DNA from 2 places in the Comamonas sp. Z3 genome. Region 1 is predicted to be linked to the other one. Evidence: riboswitches for the same ligand, from Rfam matches in the RefSeq annotation. Region 1 holds a riboswitch; the other holds the start of a gene.
The links. Region 1 has a riboswitch for cobalamin ahead of FSY59_RS04040 (TonB-dependent receptor domain-containing protein). Riboswitches for the same ligand answer to the same signal wherever they lie in the genome.

Region 1 (10,617 bases):
GCGGATCCCGAGCTGATCCGGTTGCTGAGCAAGGTGACGGCATCCGCGCGGCGCGTGGCGGGCCTGTGCACGGGCGCCTTCCTGCTGGCCGAAGCCGGTCTGCTCGACGGGCGCCGTGCCACCACGCACTGGTATTGGGCCGAGGTCTTGCAGCAGCGCTGCCCACGGTCTCAGATTGAAGCCGATCGTATCTACATCGCCGACGGGCCGATCTGGACCTCTGCAGGCATGACGGCAGAGATTGACCTGGCGCTGGCGTTGGTGGAGCAAGACCTGGGTGCCAAGGTCGCACGATCGGTGGCGCATCGCCTGGTCATGCACCAGCGCCGCTCTGGCGGGCAGTCGCAGCACTCGGAGATGCTCAGGCTGACACCCAGGTCAGACCGTATACAGCAGGCGTTGGAGCATGCCCGGCGCAATCTTTCTCGGTCACTGAGCGTGGAGGCGCTGGCCGAGGCCGCCAACTTGAGTCCGCGCCAGTTCAGCCGGGTGTTCACGGCCGAGACCGGTCAATCCCCCGCCAAGGCGGTTGAGGGTCTGAGGCTGGAGGCCGCAAGGCTGATGCTTGAAGGCAGCCGACACCCGCTGGAGGTGGTTGCGCAGGAGACGGGCTTTCGTGACCGCCGCCATATGCGAGAGGCTTTTCTGCGTGGCTTCGGCATGCCGCCGCAGGCCATACGGCGTGGGGCTCGGGCGCAGCTGTAAGACGCCTGTACACCTGGAGCGAAACGACTTGGCCATCGTGGCAGGCGATTCGTCCTCGGCCCGCTCGGTTGCCAGGGATCGAGCTCAGGCTCCGGACTGCTGCTGTCACCTCACTGGCTGCCGACAAGTCCGTGGCAAAGAGGTCTGCCGCTGTCTGTGGCGGCAGAGTCGACAGCCATTGCGAATGAAAGCTTCTTGGGCTGAGCGTTCGCAGCCCTGCTGCCCACGAGGCCGCAATGTGCGGATGCCGGCTGTTGAGACGCGTGACTGCTGGTTTTTTGGCTGAAGGGCTCGGGCCCATCTGCGGCAGCCGAAAACGGCGCCGGCTGCCCTTGCCCACGTTGTGGGCCAGCCTGATTTCAAGGTGGACAGCCTGCTATGCGGGATTGTGCTGAAGAAATTTCGCCAGCATGGCCTGGGTTTCCGTGGGAGCCTCCATGGGCAGCATATGGCCGGCATTGATGGTCTTCAGCTCCGATCCTCGGATGCCCTGGTGCAACTCCATGGACTCATCCAGGCCGCGCAAGCGATCTTGCTCGCCCGCAAGGATCAGGGTTGGACACCGGATCTCGCTCAGCCTGTCCGTGTCGCCTTCGCGGCGCAGCAGCGCCTGGCGGCGAAAAGTGTCTCCACCAAGGCGCACGCTCATTGCATGGATGCGATCCACCAGTTGTTCATCCTGCTCCCGCTGTGGCGCCAATGATTGGCGAATGGCTCTCCGGTTCACGCCGGCAAAGGTCTTGGGAGCAGCCATGGCTGCATCGACCTTGCGCCGCGCCTGCAGCTCCGTGTCGCCGCGCGACGAGGTGGCAATAAGCACGAGTTGCCTGACCCGGTCCGGGGCAAGCCTTGCGATTTCACGTGCCACATAGCCTCCCATCGAGAACCCGACCACATCGAATGGACCGGCGGGGATCATGCCTATGGTGTGCTGTGCCATCTCCTCAATCGAGCCAGCGGAAGCGAGATCCGCATGGACAAGAGGTGCGCGTGTTTGCAGAAATGGCCCGATGTCAGACCATAGGTCTTGATCGAGCATGAACCCTGGGATGAGAACGGTGGTCAATGAAATTCCTCGAGAATGTCAGGCATGGTCCGGTTCGTGGCGTCGTGCGATGCCGTAGTGCCTGCGCGGGCGCAGCCTGAGCAGCATGCTCAGGTCCCATGCAAGACATGCAGCAGCATCAGCAGCAGCGGCATGGTCACCAGGGCCAGCAAGGTGGACAGCGCAATGCCGGCGACCACTTCGTCCTGGGCGACCCGGTAGCGCTGAGTGAAGAGCAAGGCATTGGCGCCCACAGGCAAGGCCGAGCAGATCAGCATCACACCCATGGCCGGACCGCGCAGCTGCAGCAGCCAGGCGCAGGCGAGAAACACCAGGGGATGCACCAGCGATTTGACCAGCGTGATGCGCATTGCGGGGCGCCAGTGGGCACCGATCCTGGTGAAGGCCAGGGTGATGCCGACGAGCAGCAGCGCCATGGGACCCATGGCAGAGCCCAGCATCTTGAGCGAGGTATCGAGCACCTCAGGTAGGGGCCTGCCTGTCAGAGACCACAGCAGACCCGCCAGAATCGGCAGCGGCACAGGGTGGATGATGCTGTTGCGTACCGCCTGCCAGACGGTGCTCCCCAGGGATCGCCTGCCGTGGGGGTCGTCCGTATGTTGCTCACGAGAGGAGGCCAGCTCGAACACCATGGTCGCGGCCGTCAGCAGTACCAGGGCGTGCACCGAGATCAGGGTGAACAATGTCACCAGTCCCTGCTCGCCAAATGCCAGGCCCACGAGTGGCACGCCGATCATGGCAGCATTGCTGAACATGCTGGCCAGTCCACGCGCTGCAGCCAATGTGTTGAAGCCATAGACCAGCATCGTCGCCACAAACACGATGATGGCCGAAAGAAAGTACACGCCGATCGGTCGATAGTCCAGTTCGCCGACATGTACCTGCGCCATGGTGCGAAACAGCAGTGCCGGCAGCAGCAGCAGAAACACCAGATTGGACATATCCTTGACTGCTGTCTGTCGCACCAGTCCTGCACGTGCCACGCCAAACCCCGTACCGATCAATGCAATCACCGGTAGCAGTGCCGCTATCGCGGAACCATTCATTCAACTCTCCAACTAAACTGAGCCGCCGCCTGCACCTGCTCTCAGTGTGAGTGCGTGCATCCCTCGGGCGCAGAGCTTAACTCTTCTTCTCACCGGTTCCGGGATCCTGCTTGCTTTGTTTGCCAAGCCCTGCTGCTCAGGCCATGTCAATCGGCGTCAAGCTTGGTACGGATGGGCATCCGCGAACGCTTTGTTTATCGGGGTCGGAAGGCTTCTGGGTTTCGATGTTACGACTCGTTGAACCCCTGTTCGAGTGGGCCCCTGAAACGCAGGAGTCATGCTCTACCTTCAGTAACAAAACCCTCGAGACTTGGCTTCGCAAGCCATGGCCATCGTCGAAAATAGACAGGCCTGGGCCGATCCTGGTATTTTGGGCGCTGATGGCGGCTGGAATGCCAGGTCGGCATGGCCGTCATCACGCAATCATTGAGAGAAAAGCACGGACACAAGCCATGCTGCGCAGCAAATTGGGAACACTGTTATTGGTCAGTGCCGCACTATCGTGCGCGGCGGGATTTGCTTTGGATGCGCGCGGCAGTATTGCCTATCTCGAACTATGGCTGGCTCTGGCGGTCTTATTGCTCCTCGGCGGCGCGGTTCTCATCGTCCTGGGGCAAAACGACTAGCCGTGGGCAGCTTACTGTCCGCACCAGCCATGTCCGGCGCATGACGCACACCGGGATATCGGTTATGGTGAGCAGCGTAAAACTCCAAGGAAGCTCCGATGCCCAAACCAAACTATCCCTTCGAAAAACGGCAACGCGAGTTGGAGAAGAAGAAAAAAAAAGAGGAGAAGGCTCAGCGCAAGGCGGCAGCCTCCGAATTCACTCCACCCAATGTGGTGCCCGAGGTGTTGCAGGACAACAAGTAAGTCAGGGATGGGCTGTACGCCGCCGTGATTGCGGGAGCGCTGCACCCGACCGATAGCTTTCAATACGCATATGCCTTGCACACGAGGAGCTTTACGCAAGGAGTTAACCTGCCGGCCGCCTCTCATGTGCAATGCATGGGAATCAGACCTCAGGCGCCTGCACGAGCACCCAGCTTGCATGCGTGCTTGATCCAGCCCGCTCGCGCTGCATCGCTGGAGTTGACCACCGGGCCAAAGCTGTGCACGCGCACGGGTCTGATCCCGCTGAACTCCAGGATGGTCTGCTTCATTTGCCGGTGACCTGGTTGGCGCTGTACCCATCTGTAATACCACGGCGGGGTGTCCATGGTCACCAGCAGCTCGGCGGTGCGGCCTGTCAGCAGGCGATCCCACAACACGGAATTGGCTCGGTACTTGAAGGCGAAGCCTGGAAGAAAGATGCGATCCAGAAAGCCCTTGAGCAGCGCCGGCAGTCCACCCCACCAGATGGGATAGACCCATACCAGATGCTGAGCCCAGGCAATGTCGATCTGTGCATCCCGCAGGTCGGGTTCCAGCGGCTGGGCATGCGCATATCCATGGCGCAGGATGGGATCGAAATACATTTCCCCAAGTGACAGCAGGCGTACTTCGGCTCCGGACTGGCGCGCGGCGTCGGCATAGTTGCGAGCCAGGCTTGCACACATGCTTTGGGAAGAGGAATGACCGAGGATGATGAGGATGCGACGGGACATGGCGATAGAGGCTTGCGAAGTTTGCAGGCCGCCAGCATCACCTTGCCCCGTGGGACAAAGTCAAGCGCTGGATCGGATCGGGAGCTTGTCTGGCGTAGCGCACCCGCTTGCGTCCTCACAACCGGCCAGCTCCACACTCAGCGCCGCAAGAGCGGTGTCGGCAGCCTTCAGTCGTACCAACTCCTCGGCAATGGCATGCCGCCGGGACTGGATCAGTGTCAGGACGGCTGCAGCGCCCGCGGCGGTGTCAATGGCGCGTAGCGGCTGAAGCGTAGCCAAGCGAAATCCCAGTGCCAGTGCCTGGCGAATCCATTGCACGCGCTGCACATCCTCGGGGCCATAGCTGCGGTAGCTGCCTCTGCGCGCCACGGTACCGAGCAAACCGTGGGCCTCGTAGAGGCGGAGCGCCTTGGGTGTGCAGCCTGTGAGTGCCGCGAGCTCACCGATGCGCATAACTGACTTCTGGGTGCTTCCAGGAATGGCGGATGCTTGCGCAAACGGCTGAGGTGGCATGCGTGTCTGAAGTCGCTTGGGCATGTTGTGGGTGCAGGTGTGTCGAGCCGGGCTTTGCCGGGGCATCGATTTCCGGGAGTGGCACCTAAAGCCTTGGGTTCAGCCAGCGCAGATCAAGGTCTGCTATCGGAATGGCCTCAGGCTATGGGCAAGAAAAAGGCCCGCAATGCGGGCCGATCATCAATCCAGATTTGCAAGTTGTTGATGCCTAGCGTGGCTTTGTTTGATTTTCTGGGCCACGTTCATGGCTGTAGACCAACTTCATCAACAGCTTGTCGGTAAAGGTGTCTGCAAATGCCACCGGCTCGTCATCCTGAACCGGGGGTTCAGGTGGGCAAGAGCAACCTATCGTTGGGTTCATCTGACGCGAGACGATCACGCTCAATAGGTGATTTATCAAGCCCATGCTCGTTGAGCATTGGTTCAAGGAAATATAAAAACCGGCAGATTTGCAGACGGTTTTATTCTAGCGGGAATTGGCGGTCGTGCGCAGCTCATGACTGCTTTGTTGCCGAGGTTAACTGATCAAAGCAGCCTGGCGTCAGCATCCAGAGCCTGATCGAGCCTGAGCACCAGTTGCTCTGCCAAATCCTGCTGGCGCTGCAACTCGGCCTGGGCGGCGGCACTGACTTCGGAGGCCGCGCTCTGCTCCTGAGCGAGTGCCTGCATTTCAGCCTGGGCGTTGGCCATATGGGCTTGCTGGGCATCGCGGTCGAGCACGTCGAACGCCATATTGAGGGCTGCCAGCACCGCCACCCGCTCGCGTGAGCGGACCTTGCCGCTGTCGCGGATGCGGGTCATCGCCTCGTCCACGCGGCGAACGGCTTCCTGCACACGTTCTTCTTGACCATCGGGGCAGGTCAGCACATAGCTTTGCTGCATGATTTGCACATCGATCTGCTTCATGGGCGTCAGTGGCGGGTCTGGTGATGGAGGGTGACGGCTGTCACTCTCCCTGGTTGGCGGGCAGGCGTTCGATCAATGCATCGACGCGCGCACGAGCGGCCTGCAGGCGCAGACGCAGCAAATCGCGCTCTTGCGTCAGAGCGGTGATCTGATCGGTGAGCAGGGTGTTGGTGCGCTGCAGTTCCTCGTGGCGCACCAGCAGACGCTCCACGCGCTCGGCAATGAGATCAAGAGAGGGCTGGGTGGTCATAGACTCTGCCATTGTAGGTCTTGCAGTCCGTGGGTGAGTATAAATGTGCAGGCAAATTCGCAGTTTGCGCCAGAGCACGGCCTGCTTGACTGTCGCAGTCGGGAAACTGCAGTATTTCTCCCAAAATCGTAGCGTGCTGCGCAAGTTCTGTGTGCCTCAAACGCAGGTTTAAGGTAAAAAATCGTCACCTTACCCGCGCAAGGCTACTTCGAATGAAGGATTCGCGCCGCGTGGCGCTCATTACAATGGGCGCCTGTTGGTGCTCGAGGCTGCTTTCCTGTGGTCTCAGTTCAACGGGAAGCAGGGAGGGGCTGGCCAGATGCACTGGCACTCCGAACCTGCGCTGCCCCCGCAACGGTCGGCGAATGGAATGCTGCGGCATTCCGCCTTTTTCCCCATGGTCACTGGCGCTGCGCGCTGGGAAGGCCGGCAAGAGGATGATTCGCCTAGCCCGGATACCGGCCAACATGGGTTGCCTGCATTGTGTGCAGGTATGTTTGCTCAATGTCGGCGGGTAGGCTGGCGTGGGCGTATTCAAGTGTGCTTTCCATGAGTCCGCAATCTTCGTCCCTGCGCCTGGCGCAGGTGGCTTCGCGCGCACGCGCCTCCTGTTTTGTTCTCCGTCCCACCTTGCTGGCATCTGCGTTGGCCATGGCGTTTGCCGCACAGGCTCAGTCAACTGCCCAGGCCGATCCGGTGCAGATGAAAGAAACCGTGGTTACCGCCAATCGCATCGAACAGCCTTTGTCGGATCTGGTGGCCGATATGTCGGTGGTGGGTCGTGAAACGATTGAAACTGCGGGTGCCGTGGGTGTGGCCGATGTGCTCTCGCGTCTACCGGGTGTGCAGATGGTGCGTAACGGCGGCGCTGGCTCGACCACCAGCGTTTATCTGCGCGGTGCCGACACGCGTTTCACCGCTGTGTATATCGATGGAGTGCGCGTGGACTCCCAGTCCACGGGCGGTGCATCCTGGCAGGATATTCCGCTGGAAGCGATCGACCGCATTGAAGTGTTGCGCGGCCCGGCGGCGGCTGTCTACGGTTCAGACGCCATGGGCGGCGTGGTGCAGATCTTCACCAAAAAGGGCGAGGGCAAAGCCAAGCCCTATGTGGGTCTGGGTTGGGGCAGTCGTGGCACGGTGAAGGCTCAGGCAGGCATCAGCGGCGGTGTTGCGGGCTGGGATTACAGCCTGGGTGTTTCGCATGCCAGCAGCAACGGCTTCAATGCCAAGACCTCTGCGGGCTTCAATCCCGATGCCGATGGCTATCGCAGCAACGCCTTCAACGGCCGTGTGGGCTACCAGATCAACAGCAATCAACGTGTTGAGGCCACGGCTCTGACCAGCTATATGAACGCGGGTTATGACGCCACTGTCTCCAAGACCAGTCCCATGGCCGACGACCGCAGCATCTACAAGATGAATGCGGTAGGCCTGAACTGGCTGGCCAAGTGGAGCGATGTCTACAGCACACGCCTTCAGTACACGCAGTCACGCGATTTCTACCAGACCAAGCCCAGTGTCTATGAAACCGACACGCGTTTGCACAGCTATCTGTTCCAGAATGAGTGGCGGCTGGGAGCGCAGACCGTGACGGCCGCGCTGGAGCGCCGCGAGGACAAGCTGGTCAACAACGGCCTGGATATCGGCAGCCGCAATCGCTCTCAGAACGCGCTGGCACTGGGCTATGGCCTGCATGCAGGCAAGCACACGCTGCAGCTCAACGCCCGTCATGACCGCGACAGCGAGTTCGGCGGACACACCACGGGCAGCGCTGCGTATGGCTATGAGTTCATGCCCAACTGGCGCGCAACCGCATCGGCCGGCACTGCCTTTCGCGCACCTACGCTCTATCAGCGCTTCAGCCAATATGGCGATGCCAGCCTGTCGCCTGAAAAAGGCCGCAATGTGGAGCTGGGCCTGAAATGGGGCAAGGGCAGCGACAGCTTCTCGGCCACGCTTTATCGCAACAATGTATCCAATCTCATCAACTATGTGGGTGGGACGGGCACCTGTGCGGGCAATACCGGCCTTTACGGCGGCTGCTATGCCAACGTGGCCAAGGCCCGTTACGAAGGCATCACCCTGGCCGCCACCACCCGCTTGGGCATGGTGAATCTGCAAGGTTCGGTGGACTTCCAGGATCCGCGCGATACCGATAAGGATCTGCAACTGGCTCGCCGCTCCAAGCGTTACGCCAATCTGTCTGCCGACACCACACTGGCCGGCTGGAGGCTGGGCGTCGAAATGCAGGCTGCCGGAAGGCGCTTTGACGATGCTGCCAACAAGACTGTGCTGGGCGGTTACACGCTCTGGAATCTGAGTGCGCAAAAGCAGCTGACACGTGAATGGAGCCTGGTGACGCGCATCAACAATCTGGCTGACAAGCGCTATGAGCTGGCCCGTACCTATGCCACCGAAGGACGCAGCGGCTATATCGGTGTGAAGTGGGAAGCTAACTGAACAGGGTCGCCATGACATCCATCGCAATGCCCGAAAAAACTACCCGCTGCCCCGCGCTGCTGATCAGTGCTCCGGCCTCTGGCCAGGGCAAGACCACCGTGACGGCAGCCTTGGCACGGCTGCATGCGCGTCAGGGACGCAAGGTGCGTGTATTCAAGTGCGGGCCGGATTTTCTGGACCCCTACTGGCACGAGCTGGCCAGTGGTTCGCCCGTGCATTCGGTGGACTTGTGGATGACGGGCGAGGCGGATGTGCGCCAACGCCTGCATGAGGCGTCCCAGGAGGCTGACCTGATTCTTGTCGAAGGCGTCATGGGCCTGTTCGACGGCAGCTTCAGCGCGGGCGATCTGGCGCAACTGCTGGGTCTGCCCGTGCTGGCCGTGGTCGATGCCTCGGCCATGGCGGGCACTTTCGGGGCGCTGGCCTACGGCTTGCAGCATTACCAGGCCGGCCTGCGCTGGGCCGGCATGCTGGCCAACCGGGTGGCCACGGCGCATCATGCGGATCTGCTCCGGCAAGGCCTGCGCGACCAGTCTATGTGGCTCGGGGCCATGCCGGGGGTGCAACTGGGTGATGCGGCAGTCAAGGCCAGGTCTGCGGCGCTGCTGCCGGAGCGCCACCTGGGCCTGATCGCCGCCCACGAGCTCGGCGATGCCCTGCAGCGTCTGGATGCCGCAGCCGATGCCCTGGCCCAGACGCCGCTGGGGCAGAGGGCCTGGAGCTCGGACGACGGGCAGCCCAGCTGGCAGGATTGGTGTGTGGACTTTGCCGCACCGGACATTGGCGCGGCTCAGCCCTGCCTGGAGCCCTGGCTGCGCGGCTGTCGCATTGCCATTGCGCGCGATGCGGCGTTTTCGTTTATCTATCCCGCCAATCTGGACTGTCTGCGTGCCATGGGGGCAGAGCTGTGCTTTTTCTCGCCACTGGCTGGCGATGCGCTGCCGCCCTGCGATGCGATCTGGCTGCCCGGCGGCTATCCGGAACTTCACGCCCCAGCCCTGCATGAGAACCGGCCGTTGCGCGACGGCATTGCCCAGCATATGGCCCAGGGCAAGCCGGTCTGGGCCGAGTGCGGCGGCATGCTGGCCCTGTGCGATGGTGTGACCGCCCTGGACGGCAGCACCCAGTCCATGTGGGGGCTGCTGCCCGGTCAGGTCGTGATGCAGAGCCGGCTCGGCGGTCTGGGCATGCAGCAGCTGGCCCTCGATGCGGGCCTGTTGCGCGGCCATACCTTTCACTACACAAGGCTGGAGACAGCCATGCCGGTGCTCACGCGCAGCAGTCGCCCCGGCGCGGCCGTACAGGCTGATCGTGGCGAGGCGCTGTATCAGCATGGCAGTGTGCAGGCCAGCTACTTTCATGCCTGGTTTCCGTCCTGCCCATCGGCTGTGGCGGCGCTTTTTGGCGCAACAATCGAAGGCTGAGCCTTTAGTCCATCACCATGAGCCCTGCAAGCACAGTCTCCTTCGTCATGCCGCGTACCCAGCTGATTCTGGGCGGGCAGAAAAGCGGCAAATCCCGTCGTGCAGAGTTGCTGGCGCGCCAGTGGCTGCAGGCGGATGCCGGACATCAGGCGGTGCTGGTGGCCACCGGTCAGGCCTGGGACGCGGAAATGAGCGAGCGCATTGCGCGCCACCAGCGTGATCGCGCCGAGCGCGTGCCCGGCATGTTGACCATAGAGGAGCCGCGCGAGCTGGCCCAGGTGCTGGCCCGGCACAGCAGCCCGCAGCGCCTGCTGGTGATTGATTGCCTGACCTTGTGGCTGACGAACTGGCTGATGCCGGTGGAGGCTGAGGATTTAGAGGTGAGTCAATCTCAAACCCATGACTGGCAAGCGCAGCTAGCTCTCTTTTTGAAAGCACTTGATGCTGCGGCTGGCCCCGTCATTCTGGTTGGCAACGAAATCGGTCTGGGCGTGATTCCCATGGGGCGCGAAGTGCGCGCCTTTGTCGATGCACTGGGCTTGCTCAATCAGCAGGCGGCTGCGCATTGCGAAAGCGTCACGCTGATGTGCGCCGGCTTGCCGCTGGCGCTGAAAGGGCCGCAGGCATGAAAGCGATCAC
Region 2 (10,617 bases), on a different contig from region 1:
CAGCAGAGCCGCAAGGCCCAGGCCCATAAAAGGCTGCAGCAGCTGCAGCTGGCCGACTGCCGCTATGCCGCCCTGGGCCAGGCCGCGATACCAGAACACAAAACCGATAAGCTGACTGAAGAGTGCCACATAGGCAAAGCTGAGCCAAGCGTGCATGCCGACATTCGCCAAGGCCGGCGGAGTCGTCCACAGCGCAATAGGCAGCATCACAGGCAAGGACAGGATGAGTGCCCAGCTGATGACCTGCCAGCCCCCTAGCTTGCGCGACAGACGAGCGCCCTCCGCATAGCCCATGCCGCAAACGACGACGGCGGCGAGCATCAGCAAATCACCGGTGAGGGATGCCTGCGCCCCTCCCATTGCCGCATAACCTGCAACCACCGCAGCGCCCGCTGCCGAGAAGACCCAGAACAGCGGCCGAGGACGCTCGCCACCGCGCAGCACGGCAAAGGCTGCGGTACACAGCGGCAACAAGCCGACAAATACGATGGAGTGCGCCGAAGTCACGTGCTGCAGCGCCAGCGCTGTAAACAATGGAAATCCGACGACCACGCCCGCCGCGGTAATTGCCAGTGATGGCAGATCGGCCAACGATGGTCGGCGCTCCCGTTGCAAAAGCAGCAGCAGCCAGGCCAAAAGCGCTGCAACTGCAGCGCGTGCGCATGTCAGAAATGTGGGATTCAAATCTGCGACGGCCACGCGAGTGGCAGGCAACGATCCGGCAAAGATGGCGACGCCAATCATCCCGTTGACCCATCCGCCAGTACTTTTCTCCATTCAAGGCTCCTCAATCGAGCCTTGAGTACATCATGATGCCTGTGCGTCAACCATGCACAAAACAGCACAGTTTAAAGAAACTGTATTCAATAAAAACCAGTACAGAACGTAAGCCTAGTCCTGAATCCGGCCCAGAGCCGGGCGCTTCAATGCTCGAGCCAGGACGGAAAAAACACGCTCGTCGGAGCACTGTGAAACGTTGAAGCGCAGAAAATCTCCGGCCGACTGGGACTGGCTAAAGGAATTGCCTGGTGCAAGCACCACGCCCTCGTGAAGACAGGTGCGCGCAAGCGCTGCGGCATCGATGCCTTGCGGCAGCCGGCACCAAAGAAACATGCCTGCCTGCGGTATCAGGGCGGGCCTGACCCCCATCTTCTGCAAACGACCGGCCACCTTTTCCATCTCCTGCGACAGCCGCTGACGCACGGTTTCCATGTGCTTTCTGTAACCGCCATCCGTCAGCGTCTTCAGAATAAGTGCCTCCGCCAAACGGCCTCCACCGAAGCTCGTGGCAATTTTGAGGTCGACCAGCGCATCAATCCACTCGGGCCTGGCAGCCACGAATCCGCAACGTATGGATGCCGACACCGTCTTTGAAAAGCTGCCGATGTGGATGACGCGTGCAAGCCCGTCAAATGCAGCCAGTCTGGGCGCGTGGGTGCTCTCGAAATCCGCAAAGATGTCGTCCTCCACGATCACCAGCTCGGAGCTGTCAACGAGCTTGAGGAGTCTGTGGGCAACGAGTGGAGACAGGGCTGCTCCCGTCGGGTTGTGAATCCCCGAATTGGTGATGTATAGCCTCGGTGAATGCTCTTGAAGAGCCTTTTCGAACAAGGGCAGATCCGGCCCCTGGGCCGTGTAAGGCACTCCAATCGCCTGAACCTGATGGGCTTTGAGCAGGGCATGGAAATTGAAATAGCAGGGATCATCAACCAGAACCTTGTCCCCGGGCTTCAGCAGAAAACGGAAAATCAAGTCGATTGCTTGCGTTCCTGATTCCGTCAGCATCACCTGCTCGGGTGACGCATCGATACCCGTGGCAGCCATGCGACGGACCAGAAGCTGGCGCAAGGCCGGGTTCCCGAGAGGTGTCGAATACTCCGTCAGCTCCGACAGCGAGCCTCGCGCCTGTGCCCGCAGTGCTCGCCTTAGCCCGTCCTCGAACATCCATGTGGGCGGCAGCCAGCCACAACCGGGCCGCAGCGATGCAGGGTCGCTCTCCAACGACTGACGCGACACCCACAAGGGGTCGACAACACGGTCGAGCCTGGGCCCCAACTTCATCAAGGCAAGCGGCGCCACGGGCCCGTTGACATAGAAACCGGCACCGGGGCGCGATACGACAGTGCCTTCTGCCGCCAGTCGCTCATACGCTTCCACCACGGTGGAAACCGACATTTTCAGCAGCCGGGCCTGCTGCCGGATCGAGGGCAGCCGCGTTCCGGGCAAGATGCTTCGAGAAGCAATGCCCGCCCGAATATGCGACATGACCTGGTTGATGAGAGTACCGCTGCGCGCCATCAGAATGTCCACCGTGTTGGCAAGCACTCCACTACAGTGTGGAGCAATTGTGATTGATTGTGCCCCATGACTTGCCTGCAGAACCTCCAGACTCCCGCAAGGACAACGCACCCACTTTGCCGAAAGCGATGGGGCTGTCCGGCAGGAGCCGACTCAAGGCAGGCTCTGCACCTGTTCGTCACCCATAGATTGGCAGTGCGGGACGCCAGTCATTTGCCACGCCTGTGCCTGCCAGAAGATCACCGAACAATTGGTTCACGAGCCGGAGCAAAGACCTGCCTGATGCACAAGGCGCAGGCCCTGCACCGAATGCCAACAAAGCGCTCTCGACATTGGAAGTATCAAGCGTTGTCAACGCCATCCAACCGCTCTTTGCCGCCACCGGAAATCCACCTGCGAACGGCAGCCTTGAAGCAGTTGGCAGCGGTCAAGTCGCCCGCTGCGCTCCTCAGGTACCGACACCGCAAGCAGGCCATGCTAGTTCAGGCTGCGCAGTCACGGCAGCGGCCATACAGCGTGATTTCATGGCTGTCGACCAGAAATCCCGCTGGCGCCAAGCTCGCCAGATTGCCGGGGCAGGCATGCACATCGAACACCCGCTGGCAGACCGTGCATTGGAAATGATGATGGTGGCCGTGCCCTGCCACCTCATACATGGGGGTGCGCTCGGGCAGGTGCACCTCATGAAGGAATCCCTCTTCGGCCATCGCCTTGAGTGCCCGGTACACGGTTGCAATGCCGAGCCCGGGTAAGCTTGCCTGCGCCAACTCCAGCACCTCCTGTGGCGCAAGCGGCCTGTCGGCCTCTGCCATGGCCTGCTCAATGGCCGCGCGCTGCTTGGTGGATCGTTGCTTGGAGGTGTTCATCGTGGCGAGGCGGGGTCAATAGCGACAGGAGGCCGTATTGTGCCGTGGCTCGATCCTAGAGGTACTTGAGCCAGGTAATGTCGCGCCGGCGCTGCTTGAGTGCGGCAAACCAGCTTGCTGCGGGATACAGAGCCACGGCCAGCAGCGCTGCGATCACCCACAGCCAAAGCAGGCTGCTCAGTCCGAACAACTGTCCCTGGTTGGCCCCCCAGAACGCCACCGCCGCCAGGTACATGAACTTGAGCACGTACAGGTGCAGCACATAAAAGAACATGGGTGCGGCCCCCAAGGTGGCCAGCATTTGCAGCCCGGTGCGGCCTGCGGCGTTCTCGAAGGCGCATAGCAGCAGCAAGCCGATACCGAGCGTCAACATCAGGAACAACAGCGAGGGCGGATACTTGGTGACGTTGAACCAGGACATCAGTGTCTGCAGCGCATTCGTACCGGCCAGCCAGGGCGCATCACCATAGACATTGAGCGTGCGCAGCATCGCAAAGCCCAGCAGGGAGGCAATGCCTGCCATCAGCAGACAACGGCTGCGCTGCGCCGAATCACAGGCTTTGCCAAACCACGGACCGATGCCGTAGCCCAGAGCAATCACGCCGATCCAGGGCAGCAGAGGATAGGACGTGCGCAGTTGCACTCCAGCCAGCTCCAGCCAGCCACGGTCATGTAGGATCGCCCAGGGCATATGCATCACGTGGCCCGCAGGAAAATGCAGACCATCGAGCAGGTTGTGCCCCGCAATCAGCACCAGCCCCAGCAGCAGCAATGCCTTGCGTGGCAGCCATACCAGCACCGACAGGGCCAGCATGGAGAGACCGATCGCCCAGATCACCTGCAGAAAGATCTTGGCGGGAGGAAATTGGAAGGTCCAGGCAAAGTTGACGACCGTCACCTCCAGCAGCACCAAGAACAGGCCGCGCCGCCACAAAAAGCCGGATGCGGTGCGCGCCTGAGCAGCCCCGGCATGCCGGCTGGCATACAGATACGCCCCCAGGCCCGTCAAAAACACGAATACCGGCGCACACAAATGGGCCAGCATGCGCGGGAAAAACAGGCCGGGCGGAGTGTCAGCCACGACCATGGGGTCGGGAACCTGCAGATGCAGATAAAAGGTTTCACGGACATGGTCGAGCAACATGAACAGCATGACCAGACCACGCAGCGCATCGATCGATTGCAGACGGCCAGCACTTGCTGATGGAGAAGACAGAGAGGACAAGTTGTTGGCTTTATTGATATCGAATTATCAATATCATAACAATTCATACCCGGTGTCTGGCGCAGACATGCTCGATTTCACCTCCGCTTCCAATGCGCAGGTCGAGGACCCGGTCGACAGCCCGAGCCTTGGACAGCTCTCCCAAGCTTCACATGAGACGCTGCATATGAACGGTCTGCCATAGCGGGTCTTCTTCGCGCTCGATCACCGCAAAGCCCTGTCTTTGCCAGAACTCAAGAGCTCCCTGCAGGAATGGATGGGTGTGCAGATAAAGCACTTGCACCTGCTGGGCCAGAGCATGGTGCATCAGCACATCCAGCATCGCCTGCCCCACGCCTGAGCGCCGGAATTGCGGCGCGACAAACAGGCGCACGACCTCGACCACCTTCTGCGGTCCGAAATCCAGTTGCGCAAATCTGCCGTCATAGTCCCGGCAGGCAATCGTGGCCTGCACGCTTTGGTCAGCATCGAGAGCCGCCAGCATGCAGCCGCTGCCCGACAGATAGGTCTCTTCGAAATGGCGAAGATCCTCGGGAATTTCCAGTGAAGCGATGCGCCCTCCGAACATGGAAACACGTGCGCTTTGCAGAAAGCTGTGAACCTGATGCAATTCACGAACGCGCTGGATGGAAATGTCTTGCAAGCGGGGCATGGAGAGGCAATCCGAGCTCATTCGTCGTCTTGGCTTGGGACTGTTGCTACAAAATCAGCTACATTACCGCAACTTTGGTTTCACAAGAACATGCGTGCGCTGCGGCGAATGCATGAGGGAATCCAGTGGTCAGGCACCTTCGGGGCCGGCCCGTGAAATGGAACTGCCCCCGCAACTGTAGGCAATGAGCCAGCCATCACACAGCCACTGAACATCTGTTTGGGAAGGCGATGAGCCAGCGATGATTTGCCAGTCAGGAGACCTGCCAGAGCACCAACAATTCATTGCCGGCGGGGTGTCCGGGAAGTGAGCATTTCATCGCTCCGCTAACGTGCTGCCACTCAAGGCAAAGTTCAGGCGCGTGTCCTGCTATGTCTTCCAAGGTGCTTTTCGCCGCTTCTGGAAAGATATTCCGATGCTGCTTCGAAGCCTTGCCAGCACTGCCCTGCTCGCTACCGCATTTTCCGCTCATGCAACCGACTTTCCTGTGCAACTGCAAAACTGCGGCTACACCCTCACTCTCGACAAGGCGCCCACCTCGGTGGTCACCATAGGTCAGGCAGGCACTGAAATGCTTTATGCCCTCGGCCTGGGCGACAAGGTTGTCGGAACAGCGCTCTGGTTCAACCCGGTACAGCCCCGCTTCAAGGCTGTCAACGACAAGGTGCCACGCCTGTCCGACAACATTCCCAGCTTCGAGTCGGTCCTCGGCAAGCGCCCCGCCTTGGTGGTTTCGCAGTTTGAATGGATGGTGGGCAAGGATGGCGTGGTGGGCACGCGCGAGCAATTCCATGATCTGCGCATCGCCACCTATGCCATGCCTGCCGACTGCGAAGGCAAGAACAATCTTGTGGGATCGGACGGCACGCGTACTGCCAGCTACGACGTGAAAGCCCTGTACAAAGGCATTCGCCAGCTGGCCCAGGCTTTTGATGTCGAGGCCCGCGGCGAAAGCCTGGTCAAAGCGCTGAGCGATCGCCAGACCCAGGCCGTGGCCAAGGTCAAATCCTCCGGGCTCCAGAACCTGTCTGCCGCACTGTGGTTCTCCAGCGCAGACCTGGCCGCCGACCCCTATATGGCCGGCAAGAACGGCGTGGCCGGCTACATGATGCAAGCTCTGGGCTTGCGCAACGTCATCACATCCGCAGAGGAGTGGCCGACCGTGGGCTGGGAGACGATTGCCAGGGCCAATCCCTCGATTTTGATCGTTGCCCGCATGGACCGTCGCCGCTTCCCCGCAGACGACTACCAGAAAAAGCTGGACTTCCTCAAGAAGGATCCCGTCACCCAGCACATGGATGCCGTCAAGAACGGCCGCATCGTGATCGTCGACGCCGATGCCCTGCAGGGATCCATCCGCCAGGTGGACGGCATGGAGCAGATTGCCAATGCGGTGCTGACGATCGAAGGCCTCTCCAAATAAGCCAGGCATCAACGAAGTCCGCATGCCGGCGCACCTTGCCCCGGCCGCTGAGCCATGAATACCTACACGCCGAGCCTTTCCAGACCGCATCTACCGGCCGGCCGGTTGCTGCGCGCCGCCCTGCTCGGGGCCGCAGCAGCGGCCTTGCTGCTGCTGGCCGTCGTGTCCGGCATAGCGATTGGCGAGACCGATATCTCCGCCCGCATCGTATACGAGGTGCTCGCAAATCAAATGCTGGGCACCAGCTACGTCATAGACCCCATCAATGCGGGCATTGTCTGGAATTACCGCCTGAGCAGAGCCCTGGTCGCAGCCAGCTGCGGGGCCGGGCTGGCCGTCTGCGGCGTTGTTCTGCAGTCCCTGCTGCGCAATGCCTTGGCCGAGCCCTACCTGCTGGGCATTTCAGCAGGCGCTTCCACGGGGGCCGTGCTGGTTTCGGTCGCCGGCCTGGGTGCGGGCTTGGTATCGATGAGCACCGGGGCTTTCCTCGGAGCGGTTTGCGCATTTGCCCTGGTGGCCTTGCTGGCCCATGCCGCTGGCAATGGCGGCCTGCGTAACGGCGGGCAAATCGTGCTGGCCGGCATTGCCGGCTCGCAGCTGTTCAATGCGCTGACCTCGTTAATCATCACCAAGTCCGGCAGTGCCGAGCAGGCGCGCGGCATCATGTTCTGGCTGCTCGGCAACCTGAGCGGCGTGCGCTGGCCCGATACGGTTTTGACGGCATCGGTGACTATGGCAGGAGTGCTGGTGTGTCTGATGCATGCCCGCTCTCTGGACGCGTTCACCTTCGGCAGCGAATCGGCCGCCGCGCTGGGAGTGCCCGTGCGCCGCGTGCAGCTGACCCTGCTGCTGGCAGCTGCCTTGATGACAGCCGTCATGGTTTCCGTGGTCGGAGCGATTGGCTTCGTGGGCTTGGTGATTCCTCATGCGGCCCGTCTGCTGGTTGGCGTGCGCCATGGGCGCCTGATCCCGGCCAGCGCCTTGATCGGAGCCATCTTCCTGATTGCCGCCGATGTGGTTTCACGCACCCTGATCAACGGACAGGTTCTGCCCATTGGCGTCATCACCGCCCTGGTCGGCGCGCCGGTGTTTGCCGGCATTTTGCTCAGAGGCCGAAGAGGTCATGCATGACGCCTGACCCCCTCGCCAAGCCGGACATTGTCGCGCTTGAAGCATGCGATATCAGCTGGAAGGCGCGTGGCACAGCCATTGTCCAGCAGGTCTGCCTGCAAGTGCAGCCGGGTGAAATGCTGGGACTCATAGGGCCGAACGGCTCGGGTAAATCCAGCCTGCTGCGACTGCTATCCGGTGTGCTCAAGCCCAGCTCGGGCGAGGTGCTGCTGGGGGGACAGGCACTGCGGCGCCTGCCAAGGCGTGCCGTGGCGCGCCGGCTGGCCTTGGTGGCGCAGGACGCCGACACCCTCGATGCCATCACCGTGGCCGAGGCCGTGGAGCTCGGGCGAACGCCCTGGCTGTCCGCGTTGGCTCCTTTGTCGACCTCCGACCAGAACATCGTCAAAGATGCGCTGCGCGATGTCGGCCTGCTATCCAAGGCAGGCAGCCGCTGGAACACCTTGTCGGGCGGCGAGCGCCAGAGAGCACATATTGCACGGGCTCTGGCGCAACAGCCCCAGTTGATGCTGCTCGACGAACCCTGCAACCACCTCGATATCCACCAACAACTTTCGCTGATGCAGCTGATCCGGAAGCTTCCCATCACCAAGGTGATCGCGCTGCACGACCTCAACCAAGCCATGGCCTGCGACCGTCTGGCCGTCATGCATCAGGGCCGCCTGGTTCAGCTGGGCAAGCCCCTGGAGGTGCTGAGTCCGGATTTGCTGCAGCAAGTCTTTCAGGTTCAGGTGCGCGCCTTGCTGGATCCGGAAGACGGCAGCCACGTGCTGCGCTTTCAAGCGATGGCCAGTCACTAAAACCGAAAGTTCCCCATGCCTGCTCCCAGCGCCATCCGTATTGCCGCCTTGCTTGCCTGCAGTTTGTCAGGGCACTTCGCCACAGCAGAAACCATCGAAATCAAGATGCTCAACCGAGGTCCTCACGGAGCCATGGCGTACGAGCCCGAGTTCGTCAGGATCGCAGCAGGCGACAGCGTCAAATTCCTCGCGACCAGCAGCGGGCACGATGCGGTATCCATCGCGGGGATGGCGCCGGCAGGCGCGACGCTCTTCAGAGGCAAGACCAATCAGGAAATCACGGTCACCATGACCGCGCCAGGTCTTTACGGCGTCAAGTGCCAGCCCCACTATGCAATGGGCATGGTGATGCTGATCCAGGTCGGCGACAGCCCCTTGTCCCAGCTATCAGTACCGGATGACGTGCCTGAACAGGCGAGGCAGCGCTTCCAGGACATCGCTGCACGCGCCCAGACCGCAGCCCGAACATCCAGAGAGCCACACCATGGCCAATGAAATCCGGCCCATCGGGCCTGCAGCCGCCACTGAAAAGATCCATTCGATGAGAGTCCGTGTTTGTCGTCTTTGGGCACTGCGCACCGTCATGCTATGCGCCAGTGGTGGCGCTGTTGCCGGGGCACAAGATGACGCCAAAGGCTTTGTCGAGGGCGCTGCACTCCATATGCAAAACCGCATGCTGCTTGAACAGCTCGACTACCAGAAAGGAAGCAGCTTTCGTGCGGCCAGCGGACAAAGAGGTCAGACACTGGCCCGAGAATCGGCTTACGGCCTGATGCTCAATTACGAATCGGGCTACACGCAGGGCGTTCTCGGCCTGGGGCTCGATGCACATGCCTATGGCGCCGTCAATCTGGGGACACAGGCCGAGCATGCACGGGCAACGCCTCGCTACGTGGCCAAGGATGGGCAAGAGATTGCGGATAGCTTCGGTCGTGCCGGCGCTGCACTGAAAGCCCGAATCTCTTCCACGGAACTGAAAGTGGGCGAGATGCGGACCAAGACACCGATCTTCAGTTCGTCCGATACCCGATTGCTGCCTGAAAGCAATCGGGGCTGGCAAGTCATCAGCAGAGACATCCCCACACTCACGCTGCAGGCCGGGCGATTTACCGGCTGGGCCGACCGCAATGCGCGCAAGAACGGTGCCGACCTGCTGGGCAACTATTCGGGCGTAACCAGCGGCTCCTTCAGCTTTGTAGGCGCAGCATGGGACACTCCCGTTCCACATCTGACGCTGAGCAGCTACTACGGACAATACGCGGATAACTGGAACACCGCGTACCTGGGAAGTTTTTACAAGCTTCCTCTGTCAGACAAGCGTGCGCTGTCGTTCAACCTGAACCTCTATCGCAGCACCGATACCGGCAGGGCCAGGTCTGGCGAGATTGACACCACCACCTGGAGCCTGATGAGCAGCTACGTCGCAGGCGCTCACAGATTCGGCCTCGGCTACCAGAAGGTCAACGGCAACAATCCGTTTGACTATGTGAACCGCGGCTCCATCTGGTTGGAGAACGCCATGCAGCTGTCCGACTTCAACGGCCCGCGCGAAGCGTCCTGGCAACTCAAATACGATGTGGACCTGGGTTCCATCGCCACCCCGGGGTTGAGCGCGGGCGTTGCCTACACCAGAGGCTCCGGAATCGACAATAGCCGCCTCAATGCCGTGTATGCCAGCTACCTCGGCTATTCGGGAACCCAGGGCAAGCACTGGGAACGCGACCTTCTGCTCAGATACACGGTGCAGCATGGGGCGGCGAAGCATCTGAATTTGCAGCTGCGCTACGGCGTGCATCGCACCAACAAGGCCCAAGGCGAGGCCAATATGAATCAGCTTCGACTGCAGGCGGAATTGCCGCTCAAGATCCTGTAGACCTGGACAAGTCCGGCAATCCAGCGATTCGTTGGGACTGCGTTTTCGGGCCAGCAAAAAGCCCCGGCACTGGGGCCGAGGCTTTGGAATTGGCGCCAGGGGTCAAGCCATCTTTCAGTGCTACAACCAGAACCCAGCGCTACGCATCTTGCCTTTGAAATGTGACAGCCAGATGGCAAAAGTCTCAACCCGTTAGCGGCAACCTGCACAAGCCGCCCTCTTGCAGGGCACCCACAATATTGATCGCCGCCGGCCTGACTCTGGCTGTCTGGCCTTCTGCCGCGTTCCCGTCTGTGGTCCTCTCTCTTGCCGGCCTGCATGCCTTGGTCTCGGCGTTCATGGCCGACTC

Region 2: another riboswitch for cobalamin. It lies ahead of FSY59_RS26835 (ABC transporter substrate-binding protein); the one in region 1 lies ahead of FSY59_RS04040 (TonB-dependent receptor domain-containing protein).

The regions. Positions count from the first base shown of each region.
Region 1 covers NZ_VOQU01000001.1:849,023-859,639, forward strand. Annotated here, with positions in the region: gene FSY59_RS04005 (GlxA family transcriptional regulator) at 1-705, shown strand, start outside; gene FSY59_RS04010 (alpha/beta fold hydrolase) at 1,082-1,771, opposite strand; gene FSY59_RS04015 (AEC family transporter) at 1,861-2,817, opposite strand; gene FSY59_RS27520 (hypothetical protein) at 3,270-3,443, shown strand; gene FSY59_RS27330 (hypothetical protein) at 3,542-3,688, shown strand; gene FSY59_RS04020 (NAD(P)H-dependent oxidoreductase) at 3,838-4,422, opposite strand; gene FSY59_RS04025 (MerR family transcriptional regulator) at 4,483-4,875, opposite strand; gene FSY59_RS04030 (cell division protein ZapA) at 5,461-5,841, opposite strand; gene FSY59_RS04035 (DUF904 domain-containing protein) at 5,882-6,091, opposite strand; cobalamin riboswitch at 6,332-6,573, shown strand; gene FSY59_RS04040 (TonB-dependent receptor domain-containing protein) at 6,641-8,554, shown strand; gene FSY59_RS04045 (cobyrinate a,c-diamide synthase) at 8,566-9,978, shown strand; gene FSY59_RS04050 (bifunctional adenosylcobinamide kinase/adenosylcobinamide-phosphate guanylyltransferase) at 10,026-10,607, shown strand; gene FSY59_RS04055 (ABC transporter substrate-binding protein) at 10,604-10,617, shown strand, end outside.
Region 2 covers NZ_VOQU01000013.1:10,978-21,594, reverse strand. Annotated here, with positions in the region: gene FSY59_RS26860 (DMT family transporter) at 1-777, opposite strand, end outside; gene FSY59_RS26855 (PLP-dependent aminotransferase family protein) at 892-2,298, opposite strand; gene FSY59_RS26850 (Fur family transcriptional regulator) at 2,781-3,164, opposite strand; gene FSY59_RS26845 (DUF1624 domain-containing protein) at 3,220-4,389, opposite strand; gene FSY59_RS26840 (GNAT family N-acetyltransferase) at 4,538-5,041, opposite strand; cobalamin riboswitch at 5,100-5,326, shown strand; gene FSY59_RS26835 (ABC transporter substrate-binding protein) at 5,529-6,464, shown strand; gene FSY59_RS26830 (iron ABC transporter permease) at 6,519-7,595, shown strand; gene FSY59_RS26825 (ABC transporter ATP-binding protein) at 7,592-8,395, shown strand; gene FSY59_RS26820 (pseudoazurin) at 8,411-8,890, shown strand; gene FSY59_RS26815 (OprD family outer membrane porin) at 8,880-10,268, shown strand.